3 regions of the Streptomyces sp. NPDC049627 genome follow, and region 1 is predicted to be linked to each of the others. Evidence: riboswitches for the same ligand, from Rfam matches in the RefSeq annotation. Region 1 holds a riboswitch; each other region holds the start of a gene.
What was found. Region 1 has a riboswitch for cobalamin ahead of ACIBU0_RS15560 (prenyltransferase/squalene oxidase repeat-containing protein). Riboswitches for the same ligand answer to the same signal wherever they lie in the genome.
Positions count from the first base shown of each region.

Region 1 (4,916 bases):
CCTCCCCGGCCGCCGCCTGCGCGCCATCTGGACCCCGGGCCACACGCCCGGCCATGTCTGTCTGCACCTGGAGGAGGAGCACCCGTCCCGGCTCCCGGGCCACGGCCGCCTGTTCTCCGGCGACCACGTGCTCCCCGAGATCACCCCGCACATCGGCCTGTACGAGGACCCCGACGACACGACCGTCACCGACCCCCTCGGCGACTACCTCGACTCCCTCGAACGCGTCGGCCGTCTCGCCCCCGCCGAGATCCTCCCGGCCCACCAGTACGCGTTCACCGACGCGCCCGCCCGCGTACGGCAGTTGCTGACCCACCACGAGGAACGCCTCACCGGACTCCTGGCGTTGCTGTCCGAGCCCCTCACCCCCTGGCAGCTCGCCGAGCGCATGGAGTGGAACCGGCCCTGGGACCAGATCCCCTACGGCTCACGGAACATCGCGATCGCGGAGGCCGAGTCGCATCTGCGGCGGCTGGTGAAGCTGGGGCGGGCGGAGGCGGTGGCGGGGAGCGAGCCGGTGACGTACGTGGCGGTGTGATCGGATCGTGCCCCCGGGTTCCCGGCTGGTACCAAGGGACCCATGGACCCCTTGGAGCAACTCCTCTCCGAACGCGCCTGCGAGCGTCTGATCCTCGACTTCGTCCACCGCCTCGACCTCTGCGAACCCGCCTCCGTGGCCGAGTTGTTCACCGAGGACGGCCGGTGGGAGTGGCCCCCTCCGGGAGACGGACGGCGCTCGGAGGGGCGCGAGGCGCTGCGGGCGTACTTCGGCGCACGGCCTGCGGACAAGCTCTCGCGGCGGATCATGTCCAACATCCGCGTCACGGTGACCTCCCCTGAAACGGCCGAGGCGACGTCGTACTTCACGACGTACCGCGTCGAAGGCTGGACGGGCGGCATGGTCCCGGCCGGTCCGCCCGTGCAGGTCGGCCACTACGAGGACACCTTCCGCCGCGTCGACGGCCGGTGGCTGCTGGCCTCCCGCACCCTGCACCTGCCGTTCGGCGGCCCCACGCCGAGGGTCGACAACTAGGCTGCTCCGCTGGGCCCGCCCCTCCGGTCACGCATGAACGTACGGATCAATTGCTCGGCGTCACCGAGAAGTTCGACCTCACGCGACGTCATCGTCGGATTGGCAGCCCGGCGCCGCAGCGCCCCCGCCAGGCCGTCCTCCGTGAGGTCGGAGGGGTCGGCGAGCAGGGCGGCAAGGAGGGGGCGGGCGAGTTCGGCGAAGGGACCGTCGTCCACGGCGACCTGGGCGAGGATCACCGCGGAGGAGCCCCAGTCCAGGCCGGGGTCGCCGTCCCGTGCGTTGTCCCAGTCGATCACGTACGGACCGTCGGGCGTGAGGATGACGTTGTCCGGGTGCAGGTCCAGATGCAGCACCGAACCCGGCGACCGATGTGCGGGGAGGCGGTGCAGCTGCCGCAGCAGGCGGGCGAGGATGCCGCCCGCCTCGTCCGCGCCCATCGCCCCCTCCGTCAGCGCGCGCAGCATCGTCGGCCCCGACAGCCGCTGCATCACCAGGTCGGTCCGCGAGGAATCGGCGAGCCTCACCCGCGGCGCCGGATAGCCGTGTTCGCGCACATGCGCCATCACCGCGCCCTCGGCCCGCGCGTCCCCGTACCCGTCCCGGAAGCGGCGCAGCACCCACGCCTCGTCGATCTCGTACACGTCGGCGGTACGCCCCGACCCGAGCAGTCTGCCCACGGTCTCCTCAGCCATGGCCCGAACCTACCCGCCCCCGCAGGCGGCCCTCGGGGGTCTGGTTACGGCCGGGTAGAGTGGCGGCGTCGTCATCACACCCGTACGGGGGGAAGCCGGTGCAAATCCGGCGCTGACCCGCAACCGTGAGCCACGCAGTGGCAAGCCGGATCGCCCCGCACAGGTCTTGTGACCGGCTCACGTGCACCGGCAACCGGCCGGCGCACGGCACCGTCGAGGTACGGAGCCGAGCCGCCCGGGGGTCTTCCCTGTGCTGCCCGGTTCCCTCAGGGAAGGGCACCCGCCGATCATGTACGTCCGCCGCAGCGCCGCGGCCCTGGCCGCCACCGTCGCGATCGGCACGGCCGTTGCCACGCCCGCAGTCGCCGCCGATTCCTCCCCGTCCCCGTCGCCGTCCGTGGCGATCCCCGCCGGGCTGTACGGCGACGCCGACCCGACGTACGACGGGGTGTGGCGGCAGTCCCTCGCACTCATCGCGCAGAAGCGGATGAAGCTGGAGCCCGCCGCCAAGGCGATCGACTGGCTGACCGGACAGCAGTGCGCCAACGGGTCGTTCGCGGCATTTCGCGCCGCCCCGTCGAAGGCGTGCGACGCCAAGGTCATGGTGGACACCAACAGCACGGCCGTCGCCGTCCAGGGCCTGGCCGCGGTCGGCGAGCACGACGCCGAGGTCGAGAAGGCGGTGACCTGGCTGAAGTCGGTGCAGAACAAGGACGGCGGCTGGGGCTACACGCCCGGAGGGGCCAGCGACGCCAACTCGACCTCGGTCGTGATCGGCGCGCTCAACGCCGTCGGCACCGACCCCGCCGAGGTCCGCAGGGACGGCAAGTCGTCCTACGACGCCCTGCTCAAGCTCGCCCTGCCGTGCGCGAAGGGCGGCGCCTTCGCCTACCAGCCCGACAAGAAGGGCACGTTGTCGGCCAACGCGGACGCGACGGCAGCGGCCGTCGTCGCCGCGTCGGGCCAGGGCATGCTGACGGCGAAGGCGGGCGACAAGGCGGAGGAGGCCGCCTGCGCCGACGGCGCCCGCCTCACCCCGGAGCAGGCGGCGGCCAACGGCGCCGCCTACCTCGGCAAGGCACTCGACAAGGACGGCCACCTGAAGTCCGCCCTCGCGGGCGCCGAGGACCAGCCCGACTACGGCAACACCGCGGACGCCGTCGTCGCGCTCGCCGTACAGGGTGGTGAGCCTGCTGCCCGGAAGCCTCTGCGCTGGCTGGAGAAGAACGCCGCGAGCTGGGCGAAGCAGAGCGGCCCCGCCGCCTACGCCCAGTTGATCCTCGCCGCCGACGCGGCGGGCGCCGACCCGCGGGACTTCGGCGGCACGGACCTGGTCGAGCAGCTCAACGCGACGGGCCCGGCGCCCCAGAAGGCGGCGGACAAGCAGGAGGCGAAGGAGGACGACGACAATCCCTTCGGCGCCTGGTGGTACATCGGCGTCTTCCTGGTCGTGGGCATCGGCATCGGCTTCCTGCTGAGCGGCCGCAACAAGGGCGGACGGCAGTGATCCGCCGCGCGCTCGCTCCGCTTCTGGCCGCGCTGGTCCTCCTGACCGCCGCGGCCCAGGCCGCCCAGGCGGCCGGCTACCGCTACTGGTCCTTCTGGGACCACGACGGCGGCAAGTGGACGTACGCCACGCAAGGGCCCTCCACCGCCCGCCCGTCCGACGGCGACGTCCAGGGCTTCCGCTTCGCCGTGAGCGAGGACTCCGAGGACGCGGCGAAGCCGAGGGGCGCGGCGGAGTTCGCGGTGATCTGTGCGAGGACGCCCGCGCAGGAGGACAAGAAGCGGGTGGCCCTGGTCCTCGACTTCGGCACGCCGGCGGACGCCCCGTCGGGCGAGACGCCGCCGGCCCGCCGTACGGCATGCGCACGGGTGCCCACCGACGCAACGACGGCGGAGGCCCTGGCCGCGGTGGCCAAGCCCCTGCGGTACGACACGAACGCCCTGTTGTGCGCGATAGCGGGGTATCCGGAGAAGGGGTGCGGGGAGCAGGTGTCGGGGGCCGGAGAGCCGACGGCTGACGGCAAGTCGACGGCTTCCGAGAAGTCCGCGAAGGAGAAGGGCGCATCGGACGACAACGGCCCGTCGCTTGGCTTGGTGGCCGGAGGCGCCGTGGTGGCCGTACTGGGAGCGGCGGCGCTGTGGCAGGCACGCCGGCGTCGGCATGCGTAACTGCGGGCAGCTGCACCCCGGTGCCTGGTGGCTCTGGTCCCTCGCCCTGGGCACCGCAGCCACCCGCACCACCAACCCCCTCCTCCTCGCCCTCCTCACAGCGACGTCCGCCTACGTAGTGGTGACGTGCCGCCCCGACACCCCCTCCGCCCGCTCCTACACCGCATTCCTCAAACTCGCACTCGCCGTCCTCCTCATCCGCCTCCTCTTCGCCACCGCCCTGGGCTCCCCCCTGCCCGGCACCCACGTGATCGTCACGCTCCCCGAACTCCCCCTGCCCCACTGGGCACAGGGCATCCGCCTGGGCGGCGAGGTCACCGCCGAAACCCTCCTCTTCGCTCTCTACGACGGCCTGAGACTCGCCACGCTCCTCATCTGCGTGGGCGCGGCGAACTCCCTGGCCAGCCCCACCCGCCTCCTGAAGTCCCTCCCCGGCGCCCTGTACGAGATGGGGGTGGCGGTGGTGGTCGCCCTCACCTACGCCCCCCACCTGATCGCCGACGTCCAGCGCCTGCGCGCCGCCCGCCGCCTGCGCGGCCGCCCCGACACCGGCATCCGCGGCCTCCTGCACGTCGGACTCCCGGTCCTGGAAGGCGCGTTGGAACGCTCGGTCGCCCTGGCCGCCGCGATGGACGCCCGCGGCTACGGCCGTACCGCCGACGTCCCGCCCCGCGTCCGCCGTACGACCGCCGCCCTCACCCTCGGCGGTCTGCTGGGCGTCTGCGCGGGAACGTACGGCCTCCTCACCGCCGAAGGCGGCACCTACGGCCTTCCGGCCCTCCTCGTCGGACTCGTCGCCGCCCTGGCGGGGCTCCGCCTCGGCGGTCGCCGTACCCTGCGCACCCGTTACCGCCCGGACCGCTGGGACGCCCGCGCCTGGCTGGTCGCCGGTTCCGGCGCGGCCGTCGCCGCCCTGCTGACCCTCGCCGCGGCCCGCGACCCGGCGGCCCTGCACCCGGGCGTGATCCCCCTCGTCGCCCCCACCCTTCCCCTGTGGCCCGCGGCGGCGGTCCTCC
Region 1 is NZ_JBITLW010000005.1:234,651-239,566, forward strand. It holds gene ACIBU0_RS15545 (MBL fold metallo-hydrolase) at 1-538, shown strand, start outside; gene ACIBU0_RS15550 (nuclear transport factor 2 family protein) at 581-1,033, shown strand; gene ACIBU0_RS15555 (phosphotransferase) at 1,030-1,725, opposite strand; cobalamin riboswitch at 1,767-1,902, shown strand; gene ACIBU0_RS15560 (prenyltransferase/squalene oxidase repeat-containing protein) at 2,015-3,232, shown strand; gene ACIBU0_RS15565 (SCO2322 family protein) at 3,229-3,900, shown strand; gene ACIBU0_RS15570 (energy-coupling factor transporter transmembrane component T) at 3,893-4,916, shown strand, end outside.

Region 2 (4,916 bases), on a different contig from region 1:
CGATCGAGTCACCGGTCGCGAAGAAGGCGACCAGGCGGCCGATGAGGTGCTGCTCCTCCGGCGTCAGCTTCGCGAGGTCGGCGACGTCCGAGTGGAGGTCCACCTCCTCCACCGTCCAGGTGTTCTTGATGGCGTCCCGGTAGCGCTCGTAGAAGTCCGGGTAGCGCATGGGCCGCAGGGTCAGCTCGAAGCCCGGGTCGAGAAGGTTCGTGTTACGGGTGGACATTACTGGCAGGCCTCGCAGGACTCGGGGTTTTCCAGGGAGCAGGCGACGGCCTCTTCGGGGGCCGGCTGCTGTACGGGGATGGCGGCCTGGGCGGCGCGGGCGATGCGGGTCGCCGGGCGCGAGCGCAGGTAGTACGTCGTCTTCAGGCCCGACTTCCAGGCGTACGCGTACATCGAGGAGAGCTTGCCGATGGTCGGCGTCTCCAGGAAGAGGTTCAGGGACTGGGACTGGTCGAGGAACGGGGTGCGGGCGGCGGCCATGTCGATGAGGCCGCGCTGCGGGATCTCCCAGGCCGTGCGGTACAGGGCCCGTACGTCCGCCGGGATCCACGCGAAGTCCTGCACCGAACCGTTGGAATCGCGCAGCGCCTCACGGGTGCGGGCGTCCCAGACACCGAGTTCCTTGAGGTCCTTTACCAGGTAGGAGTTGACCTGGAGGAACTCGCCGGACAGCGTCTCGCGCTTGAACAGGTTGGAGACCTGTGGCTCGATGCACTCGTAGACACCGGCGATGGACGCGATGGTGGCGGTCGGGGCGATGGCGAGGAGGAGGCTGTTGCGCATGCCGGTCGTGGCGATACGGCTGCGCAGGGCCGCCCAGCGCTCCGGCCAGGTGAGCTCGGCGTCGTAGTGGTCGGGGTGCAGGACCCCACGGGCCGTACGCGTCTTCGCCCAGGCCGGAAGGGGTCCGCTGCGCTCGGCGAGATCGGCGGAGGCCTCGTACGCGGCGAGCATGATGCGCTCGGCGATACGGGTGGACAGCTGCTTCGCCTCGGCCGAGTCGAAGGGCAGGCGCAGCTTGAAGAAGACGTCCTGCAGGCCCATCGCGCCGAGGCCCACCGGGCGCCACTTGGCGTTGGAGCGGCCCGCCTGCTCGGTCGGGTAGAAGTTGATGTCGACGACACGGTCGAGGAACGTGACGGCGGTGCGGACGGTGGCGTCGAGGCGCTCCCAGTCGATGTCACCGGTCGCCGTGTCCACAAACGCGCCGAGGTTCACGGACCCCAGGTTGCAGACCGCCGTCTCCCCGTCGTCCGTGACCTCCAGGATCTCGGTGCACAGGTTCGAGGAGTGGACGACGTGCCCGGGCAGCGCCGTCTGGTTGGCGGTGCGGTTGGCGGCGTCCTTGAAGGTCATCCACCCGTTGCCGGTCTGCGCGAGGGTACGCATCATGCGGCCGTACAGGTCACGGGCGGGGATGGTCTTCTTCGCGAGCCCCGCCGCCTCCGCCTTCCGGTACGCCGCGTCGAACTCCTCGCCCCACAGGTCGACCAGCTCGGGCACGTCGGCGGGGGAGAACAGGCTCCACTGCTCGTCGGCGCCCACCCGTCGCATGAACTCGTCCGGGATCCAGTGCGCGAGGTTCAGGTTGTGCGTACGGCGGGCGTCCTCGCCGGTGTTGTCGCGCAGCTCCAGGAACTCCTCGATGTCGGAGTGCCAGGTCTCCAGGTAGACCGCGGCGGCACCCTTGCGCCGGCCGCCCTGGTTCACGGCGGCGACGGAGGCGTCGAGGGTCTTCAGGAACGGGACGATGCCGTTGGAGTGGCCGTTGGTGCCGCGGATCAGCGAACCCCGGCTGCGGATACGGGAGTACGACAGCCCGATGCCGCCGGCGTGCTTCGAGAGGCGGGCGACCTGGTGGTAGCGGTCGTAGATGGAGTCCAGCTCGTCCAGCGGGGAGTCGAGGAGGTAGCAGGACGACATCTGGGGGTGCCGGGTGCCGGAGTTGAAGAGGGTGGGGGAGGAGGGGAGGTAGTCGAGGCGGCTCATGAGCCCGTAGAGCGCGGCGACTTCGTCCACCGACCTGGTCGTGTCGTCCTCGGCCAGCCCGGCGGCGACGCGCAGCATGAAGTGCTGGGGCGTCTCGATGACCTTGCGGGTGAGGGGGTGCCGCAGGAGGTAGCGGCTGTGCAGGGTGCGCAGACCGAAGTAGCCGAAGCGGTCGTCGGCGGCCGGGTCGACGAGCGCGTCGAGGCGGGCGGCGTGGATCCGCGCGAACTCGGCGGTCCGGTCGGCGATGAGGCCCTCGCGGTGCCCGACCGCCACGGACTCCGTGAACGACGTGACACCCTGCGAGGCGGCCTCCGCGGCGATGCTGACGGTCAGCAGCCGCGCGGCCAGCCGCGAGTAGGCGGGGTCCTCGGAGATCAGGCCGGCCGCCGCCTCGGTGGCCAGCTCGCGCAGCTCCGTCTCGTCCGCCCGGGCGGACCGGCCGCGCAGCGCGGCGGCGGCGACCCGGCCGGGGTCGGCGTCGGGGAGGTCGGCGGTCAGCTCGGTCAGGATCCGCAGCAGCGCGGTTCCCGGAGCGTCCTCGTCGGTCGGGACGGCTGAGGCCGGGTCTGCTGGCGCGATGGTCACGTGGGGGCTCTCCCTCGCTCGGCACGGGGCCTCGCGCAGGAGGGCAGGGGGCAGCACACGAGCGCACGCGGCGTCGCGTCCACCGGCCCACTCCACGAAGCCCGGACGTCAGGGCACGCCGGCCGGACGGCCGGGTGCACTGTCGGCAGGTCCTCGGACTGACTCCTGTGCACGGCGTTTCTGGGAACAGACATGCACAAGTACACCGTTGCGGGACAGTTCCGGATTCGCACCGGATTCCCCTGCGGCGACAGCGAGCAAGAGCATACATCTTGTGCTCACCCGCCACGCCACCCCCAGATGTTGTGTCGGGGTGGTTTCAGAGCGTCAACTCATAGGTGAGCAGAGTGATGTCGGAGAGCTGCGGGATCGGATTCCAGTCCCGATCGGGTGTGCGGACGAAGCCCAGACGTTCGTAGATGCGGTGCGCGCCGTGCATGGTGCGCTGGGTCGACAGGACGATCCGTACGCAGCCCGCCGTGGCCCGTGCGCGGTCGATACAGGCCCGTACGAGGGCCTCGCCGGCGCCCTGGCCGCGGGCCTCCCGCGAGACCGCCAGCATGCGGATCTCCGCCTCGCCGGGACCCGCTATGTCGGCCAGGGGGCCGCCGGTCGGGACGAGGGTGACGCCGCCGACGACGCGGCCGTTCCGCACGGCGACCAGCACCTCGGCGGCGGCCGCACGCTTGGCCACGTCCCTGAGCTCGCCGAGGTACTCGTCGCTGTGACCGAAGTCGAGCAGACCGTCCTGGAGGTAGGCCTGCGCGGTGATCTCACCGAGGTCCTCGTACTCGGCGCTGTCCACCTGCCGTATCACGATGTCCATGACGTCGAGTCTGCCGGACGGGGACGGCTGTGGGCCTGGGGTTTTCGACCGGGTTGCGGGGCGTGCTGCGAGTGCTTCCATGGAGGTAGGTGTCGGCGCCCGCGGTCCCTTCCGTTTCGAGAGTCCTCCTCGGAAGGAGACGCATGATGACGAGGCTCGTCCGTCGCCCGCCCGGCAAGGAACGGCCGCGCAACGCGCCGATGGCGACACTGGCTCCGAGGCGGGCGGGCAGCTGGGCCGGGCGCGGGTTCGTGGGTTACTGGCACACGCTGACGATCCGTCTGGAGGCCCGCCGCGGCACCACCCGGCCCAAGAAGTGGCGCCGGGGGATCTCCTACACCAATGTCACCCGGGCCGTCTGGCTGGTGGCCACACTCGCGCTGCTCGCCTGGGTCGGGGAGGGCCTGTACATCCTGATCTCGCAGAACACGACAGGCTTCGAGCAGTGGCGGAAAGAGAACCAGGGGGGCTTCGAGACGGTCATGCGCTTCGTCGGCCCGGTGCTCACCGCGTCGATCGCCGCCGCGCTCTTCCTGTTCTGGTGGTACCGGTGGACCAAGCGGCGCTACCTCGCGAAGGCGCGGGTCGACCCCCACCGACTGGTCCCCACCGCCGGGCCGGACACCGCCGAGATCGTGGGCCGCGAGGAGATCGCCCAGGTCATCGCCGAACGGCTGCGGGAACGCGACACACGCCGGCCCTATCTGCTGGTCGGCGGCGTCGGCGTCGGCAAGACCGCGGTCCTGGTACGGCTCACCGAACTGCTGGCCCGGCAGAACGCCGTACCCGTGCCGATCCGGCTGCGTGACGCGAGCGACGGCACCGACCTGAACTTCGAACGCATGGCCAGACGGCGCTTCGCCGACGAGGCACCCCGCGGCATCCTCGCGCGCGGCAAGACCGAGCGGGTCTGGCAGCAGCTGCTCGCCGACGACAAGCCGGTCGTCATCGCCGACGGACTGGAAGAGGCGCTCCTCGACGACGACCACCAGCAGAACCGGGACAATATCATCCGGCGGGCCATCGAGCGTGCCCACGAGGAGAAGCTGCCCCTCGTCATCGCCTCCCGGCCGCACAGCCCCCTGGAGAGCACGTCCGCCGCGATCGTGGAGCTGGAGCCGCTCAGCGAGGAGGATGCCCTGCGCTTCGTCCAGGCGCACCTCCCCGAGACGGACGAGCGACGCGTGGACTGGATCGTGGAGACGGCGGAGGTGACCGAGTCACCCGTCTATCTGCAGATCGCCCGGGAACTGCACCGCCACGGAGCCCTGGAGCACGACCGGCCGGACAACGACCCCCAGCACATGAACACCCGCAGCCGGGACCGCGGCACGCTGCGGCTGTGGCTGCTGGAGACATGGGACGAGGCGCTGTGCCAGGGGCGGCTGCGCGAGGACATCGCGCTGACCCCGCAGCAGCGCCGCGACACCCTCGAAGCGGTCTCCGCCCTGGCGTGCGTCGGACTGCTCCAGGACAAGCTGGAGGTCGGCTTCGGGGAGCTGCTGGA
Region 2 is NZ_JBITLW010000003.1:378,554-383,469, forward strand. It holds gene ACIBU0_RS10845 (ribonucleotide-diphosphate reductase subunit beta) at 1-226, opposite strand, end outside; gene ACIBU0_RS10850 (ribonucleoside-diphosphate reductase subunit alpha) at 226-2,583, opposite strand; cobalamin riboswitch at 2,710-2,860, opposite strand; gene ACIBU0_RS10855 (GNAT family N-acetyltransferase) at 2,903-3,409, opposite strand; gene ACIBU0_RS10860 (NACHT domain-containing protein) at 3,553-4,916, shown strand, end outside.
Region 2: another riboswitch for cobalamin. It lies ahead of ACIBU0_RS10850 (ribonucleoside-diphosphate reductase subunit alpha); the one in region 1 lies ahead of ACIBU0_RS15560 (prenyltransferase/squalene oxidase repeat-containing protein).

Region 3 (4,916 bases), on a different contig from region 1:
GAGCCCGTACCCGACCTGCTTGAGCGCGTCCAGGACCCGTACCGCCGACGCGGGCGTGTCCAGGCCGACCGCGTTGCCGACGCGCGAGTGCTTGGTCGGGTAGGCGGTGAAGACGAGCGCGAGCTTCTTGTCGGCGTTCGGCTTGTGCTTCAACTGCGCGTGCCGTACGGCGATCCCGGCGACCCGCGCGGCCCGCTCCGGGTCGGCGACGTACACGGGCACGTCGTCCGGGCCCTGCTCCTTGAAGGAGAACGGGACGGTGACGATGCGGCCGTCGAACTCGGGGATCGCGACCTGCATCGCCGCGTCCATGGGGGAGAGGGCGGCGTCGGACTCGTCCCAGGCGGCCCGGGTCGAGGTGAGGCAGAGGCCTTGCAGCACCGGGATGTTCAGGTCGGCGAGCGCCCCGATGTCCCAGGATTCCTCGTCACCGCCCGCCGACGCCTGCGAGGCGTGGGTGCCGCCCGCCGCGAGGACGGTGGCGACGAGGGCGTCGGCCTTGCCGAGGATCTCGAACAGTCCCGCGTCCGCGCCCCGCAGCGAACCGCAGTACACGGGAAGGGCGTTGGCGCCGCGTGCCTCGACGGCGTCGCACAGGGTGTCCACGAAAGCGGTGTTGCCGCTCAGCTCATGGGCCCGGTAGAAGAGCACGCCGACGGTCGGCCGACCGCTGACCAGCGGACGCTCGCCGTGGACGCCGTACTCGGGCATCTTCTGCGGCTCGACGAACCCCTCGCCCGTCAGCAGCACGGTGTCGGAGAGGAACCGCGCCAGTTCGGTGAGGTTGGCGGGCCCGCCCTCGACGAGGTACTTCAGCGCCTCGGCCACGACACCGGCCGGGACGGACGACTCGGCCATCAACTCCGCGTCGGGGACGGCCTCGCCGCCCAGCAGCACGGTCGGCACACCGGACGCCTTCAGCTTGGCGAGCCCGTCCTCCCAGGCCCGCTTGCCGCCCAGCAGCCGTACGACGGCGATGTCCGCGCCGTCGAGCAGCGCGGGCAGTTCGCCGTCGACGTCCACGCGCGTCGGGTTGCCGATCCGGTAGTCGGCGTCCGAGGCGGCCCGGGCCGCCAGCAGATCCGTGTCGGCGGTCGACAACAACAACACAGTGCTCATGCGGGCGCTCCCGGTGGAATGAAAGGCAGTCCTTGCGGCGCGCCCGACTCGATGAGCCGCCAGAGCGCGTCCGTGTCCGCGTGCTGTTCGATCAGGTCGCCGAGCCGGTCGAGCTGCTCCTCGCGCAGCGCGGCGAACGAGGTGTCGGCGGCCGGCAGGAAGCGGCGGCCCGCGGCGGTCGCCACCTCCCGCAGGAAGGCCCGCCGGAAGCCGTCCGACTCCAGCGAACCGTGCCAGTGCGTGCCCCAGGTCTGGCCGACCCGGCAGCCGTCCAAGAAGGGTTCGCCGCCCATGACCTCGGCGACCCCGTGGTGGATCTCATAGCCCTCGACGTGCTCGCCGAGAGCTTCCCCGGTCGGCCGGGTGAGGGTCTTCTCCCGCGCGAACCGCACCCGCACGGGCAGCACACCGAGCCCCTCCACCTGCCCCTTGCGGCTCTCGACGTCGTCCTCGATGTGCTCACCGAGCACCTGGAAGCCACCGCAGATGCCGAGGACGGGCCGCTGCTCGGCGGCCCGGCGCACGAGGGCCTCGGCGAGCCCCCGCTCCCGCAGCCACTCCAGGGCGCGCACGGTTCCCCGCGTGCCGGGGATCACCACCAGGTCCGCGTCGGCGAGCTCCTCCGGCCGGTCCACGAACCGCACGACGACACCCGGCTCGGCGGCCAGGGCGTCGACGTCGGTGAAGTTGGACATCAGGGGGATCGCACAGACGGCGACCCGGAGCACGTCCTCGCCCACGGGCGGGGCGGTGTTCGACTCCCGCACGGTCCCGCGCAGGGACACGCGCAGCCCGTCCTCCTCGTCGATGCCGAGCCCGTGCCGGAAGGGCAGCACGCCGTACGTCCGCCGCCCGGTGAGCCCGTGCAGCATGTCCAGCCCCGGCTCCAGAAGGCTGACGTCCCCCCGGAACTTGTTGACGAGGAACCCGGCGACGAGCGCCTGGTCCTCGGGGCTGAGGAGTGCGACGGTGCCGAAGAACGAGGCGAAGACGCCGCCGCGGTCGATGTCCCCGACCACGAGCACGGGCAGCCCGGCGTTCCGGGCGATCCCCATGTTCACGATGTCGGTCCGCCGGAGGTTGATCTCGGCGGGACTTCCCGCCCCCTCACAGATCACCGCGTCATACGTGCCCCGCAACTCGGCAAGACAGTCGAGCACGGTCCCGAGCAACTTCTGCTGCCGCCCGCCGTGGTATCCGCGGGCGCTCAGCTCACCCACCGGCTTGCCCAGCAGCACGACTTGGCTGCTCTGCTCGCCACCGGGCTTGAGCAGCACGGGATTCATCAGCGCGGTCGGCTCGACGCGACAGGCCTGCGCCTGCATGGCCTGCGCCCGCCCGATCTCCGCACCCTCCCGGGTGACGAACGAATTGAGGGACATGTTCTGCGCCTTGAAGGGCGCGACCTTGACGCCCTGCCGCACCAGCCACCGGCAGATCCCGGCCGTGACGACGCTCTTCCCGGCGTCGGAGGTGGTACCGGCGACGAGAAGCCCACCACCCGTCATGACGTACGTCCTCTCCTGAAGCGGCCTCGTGTCAAGAGCCGTGCGCCGACGCACACGCCCAGCGCGAGGCGGCTCACGCGCTGCGAGAGGCGTACGGCACGCTCGATGTCCGCGACCCGGACGGCGCGTCCGGTCGCCCCGTTCAGCACGGGCCGGTGCTCGACCCGCCCGCCGTACGACAGCGTCCCGCCCAGCCGCACCCCGAGGGCCCCCGCGAACGAGGCCTCGACGGGCCCGGCGTTGGGGCTCGGGTGCTGCGCGGCATCGGCACGCCAGGCCCGTACGGCGCCCCGCGGGTCACCCCCCGCGACGGCGGCCAGTACGGCGGTCAGCCGCGCGCCCGGCCAGCCCGCCACGTCGTCGAGCCGGGCCGAAGCCCAGCCGTAGCGCCGGTACTTGGGCGACCGGTGCCCCACCATGGCGTCCAGCGTGTTCACGGCCCGGAACCCGAGCAGCCCCGGCACACCGCCGACAGCCCCCCACACGAGCGCCCCCACCACCGCGTCCGAGGTGTTCTCGGCAACGGACTCGACGACGGCCCGGGCGATCCCGTCCGCATCCAGCGACTGAGGATCCCGCCCGCACAGATGCGGCAGTCGCTCCCTGGCTCCCTCGACGTCCCCCGCTTCGAGGGCCCGCCCGATGACCCGCGCCTCGCGCGCGAGTGAGGTCCCGCCGACAACGGCCCAGGTGGCGGCGGCGGTCAGCGCGACGGAGGCGGTACGGGAGGGACGTACGACGTGCTGCGCCACGGCGCCGAGTGCGGCCGCACCGCCCGCACACACGGCGGTGTGCAGCACGCCCCATCCGCGGTGATCCCGCCACAGCACCTTCTCCACGGCACCGGCGGCCCGCCCGAACGCGGCGACCGGGTGCCCCCGGCGCGGGTCGCCGAGCAGCAGATCACCGAGAAGTCCGGCGGCGGCGCCGTACGCGAAGACGCGATCGGCACGCATCGGGGTCAGCCGACCGTCGGTTCAGACGTGGGTCCGGCACTGCATCTCGATCGGCAGGCGAGCATCGCGTTATGTCCTCACTCAGGGTGTCCACGCCCTGGTTCGACGAGACCGGCGGTGAGAGTTCCTGGCTCCCGGGGCTATCTACCCCGGTGACAGTGGCGGGACCGCGCCGGATTCACACCGGCTTCCTCTCCTGCCGCCGTACATGGCTCCGGCAGTCCACCACGGGGTTGGAAGGGGCGTCAACTTGCTGTTGACCTGCGGTGGGGGAGTGTGCAGAACCCCACACGGCGGACGGGGCGCGCCTGTTCACACCCGGCTGCGCGGACATGGAACCGCCCTGCCGACGTCGCCGTTGGGCGACCGCCGACAGGGCGGACAAAAGAGGCGGGGCGTGTCAGGCCACGATCAGATAGATCCCGTACCCCACAGCCGCCGCACACGCCGCGAAGCACGCGTATGCGCCGGTGACCGCGAGGGCGGCCGAGCCGCCCTGGGCCGAGGCCTTCTCCTGGCGGGACAGGCCCGCGATGCCGAGGGTGAACAGGCCCACCAGGGCCACCGTGACCACGAGGCTGACGCCGAAGACGGAGCCGAGAGCCGCCCAGTCGATCTTCATGCTGCTGATTCCTTCGTTACCGAGTGGGCGGGGCTCAGACCGTGGTGGCCGGCGAGGTCGCCGGTTCGGTCGCCGGGGCCGGGATCGTGGCCGCGAGGTCCTCGGTCACCGTACCCGCCGGGGGCGGGGTCACGGCGGCGATGGCCGTGGTCACCACGCCGGCCGGCTCGTCGGACTCGTTGACGTTGGTGTGGTCGACGACCTCGCGGCGGGAGAGCTTCCAGATCGCGGCGCTGGAGGCGACCAGGAAGACCGCCACGAGGGCCGTGCCCCAGTTGCCGAAGCCCGTCACGTACTCCGCGAGCGCGCCGACCAGCGCGGCGGCCGGGAGCGTGAGGCCCCAGGCGACGAACATGCGGGTGGCGGTCGACCAGCGGACGACGCCGCCCTTGCGGCCGAGACCCGCACCCATCACCGAGCCGGAGACGGAGTGCGTGGTGGAGAGGGAGAAGCCGAGGTGGGAGGAGGCCAGGATGACCGTCGCCGCGCTGGTCTGGGCGGCGAAGCCCTGCTGCGGCTGGAGGTCGGTCAGGCCCTTGCCCATGGTGCGGATGATGCGCCAGCCGCCGAGGTAGGTGCCGAGCGCGATGGCCAGACCCGCGGAGAGGATGACCCAGGTGGGAGGGTCGGAGTCGGGGGCGAGGGTGCCGCCGGCGACCAGGGCGAGGGTGATGATGCCCATCGTCTTCTGCGCGTCGTTGGTGCCGTGGG
Region 3 is NZ_JBITLW010000008.1:64,388-69,303, reverse strand. It holds gene cobN (cobaltochelatase subunit CobN) at 1-1,119, opposite strand, end outside; gene ACIBU0_RS22415 (cobyric acid synthase) at 1,116-2,627, opposite strand; gene ACIBU0_RS22410 (cobalamin biosynthesis protein) at 2,624-3,583, opposite strand; cobalamin riboswitch at 3,684-3,826, opposite strand; gene ACIBU0_RS22405 (hypothetical protein) at 3,984-4,205, opposite strand; gene ACIBU0_RS22400 (anion permease) at 4,240-4,916, opposite strand, start outside.
Region 3: another riboswitch for cobalamin. It lies ahead of ACIBU0_RS22410 (cobalamin biosynthesis protein); the one in region 1 lies ahead of ACIBU0_RS15560 (prenyltransferase/squalene oxidase repeat-containing protein).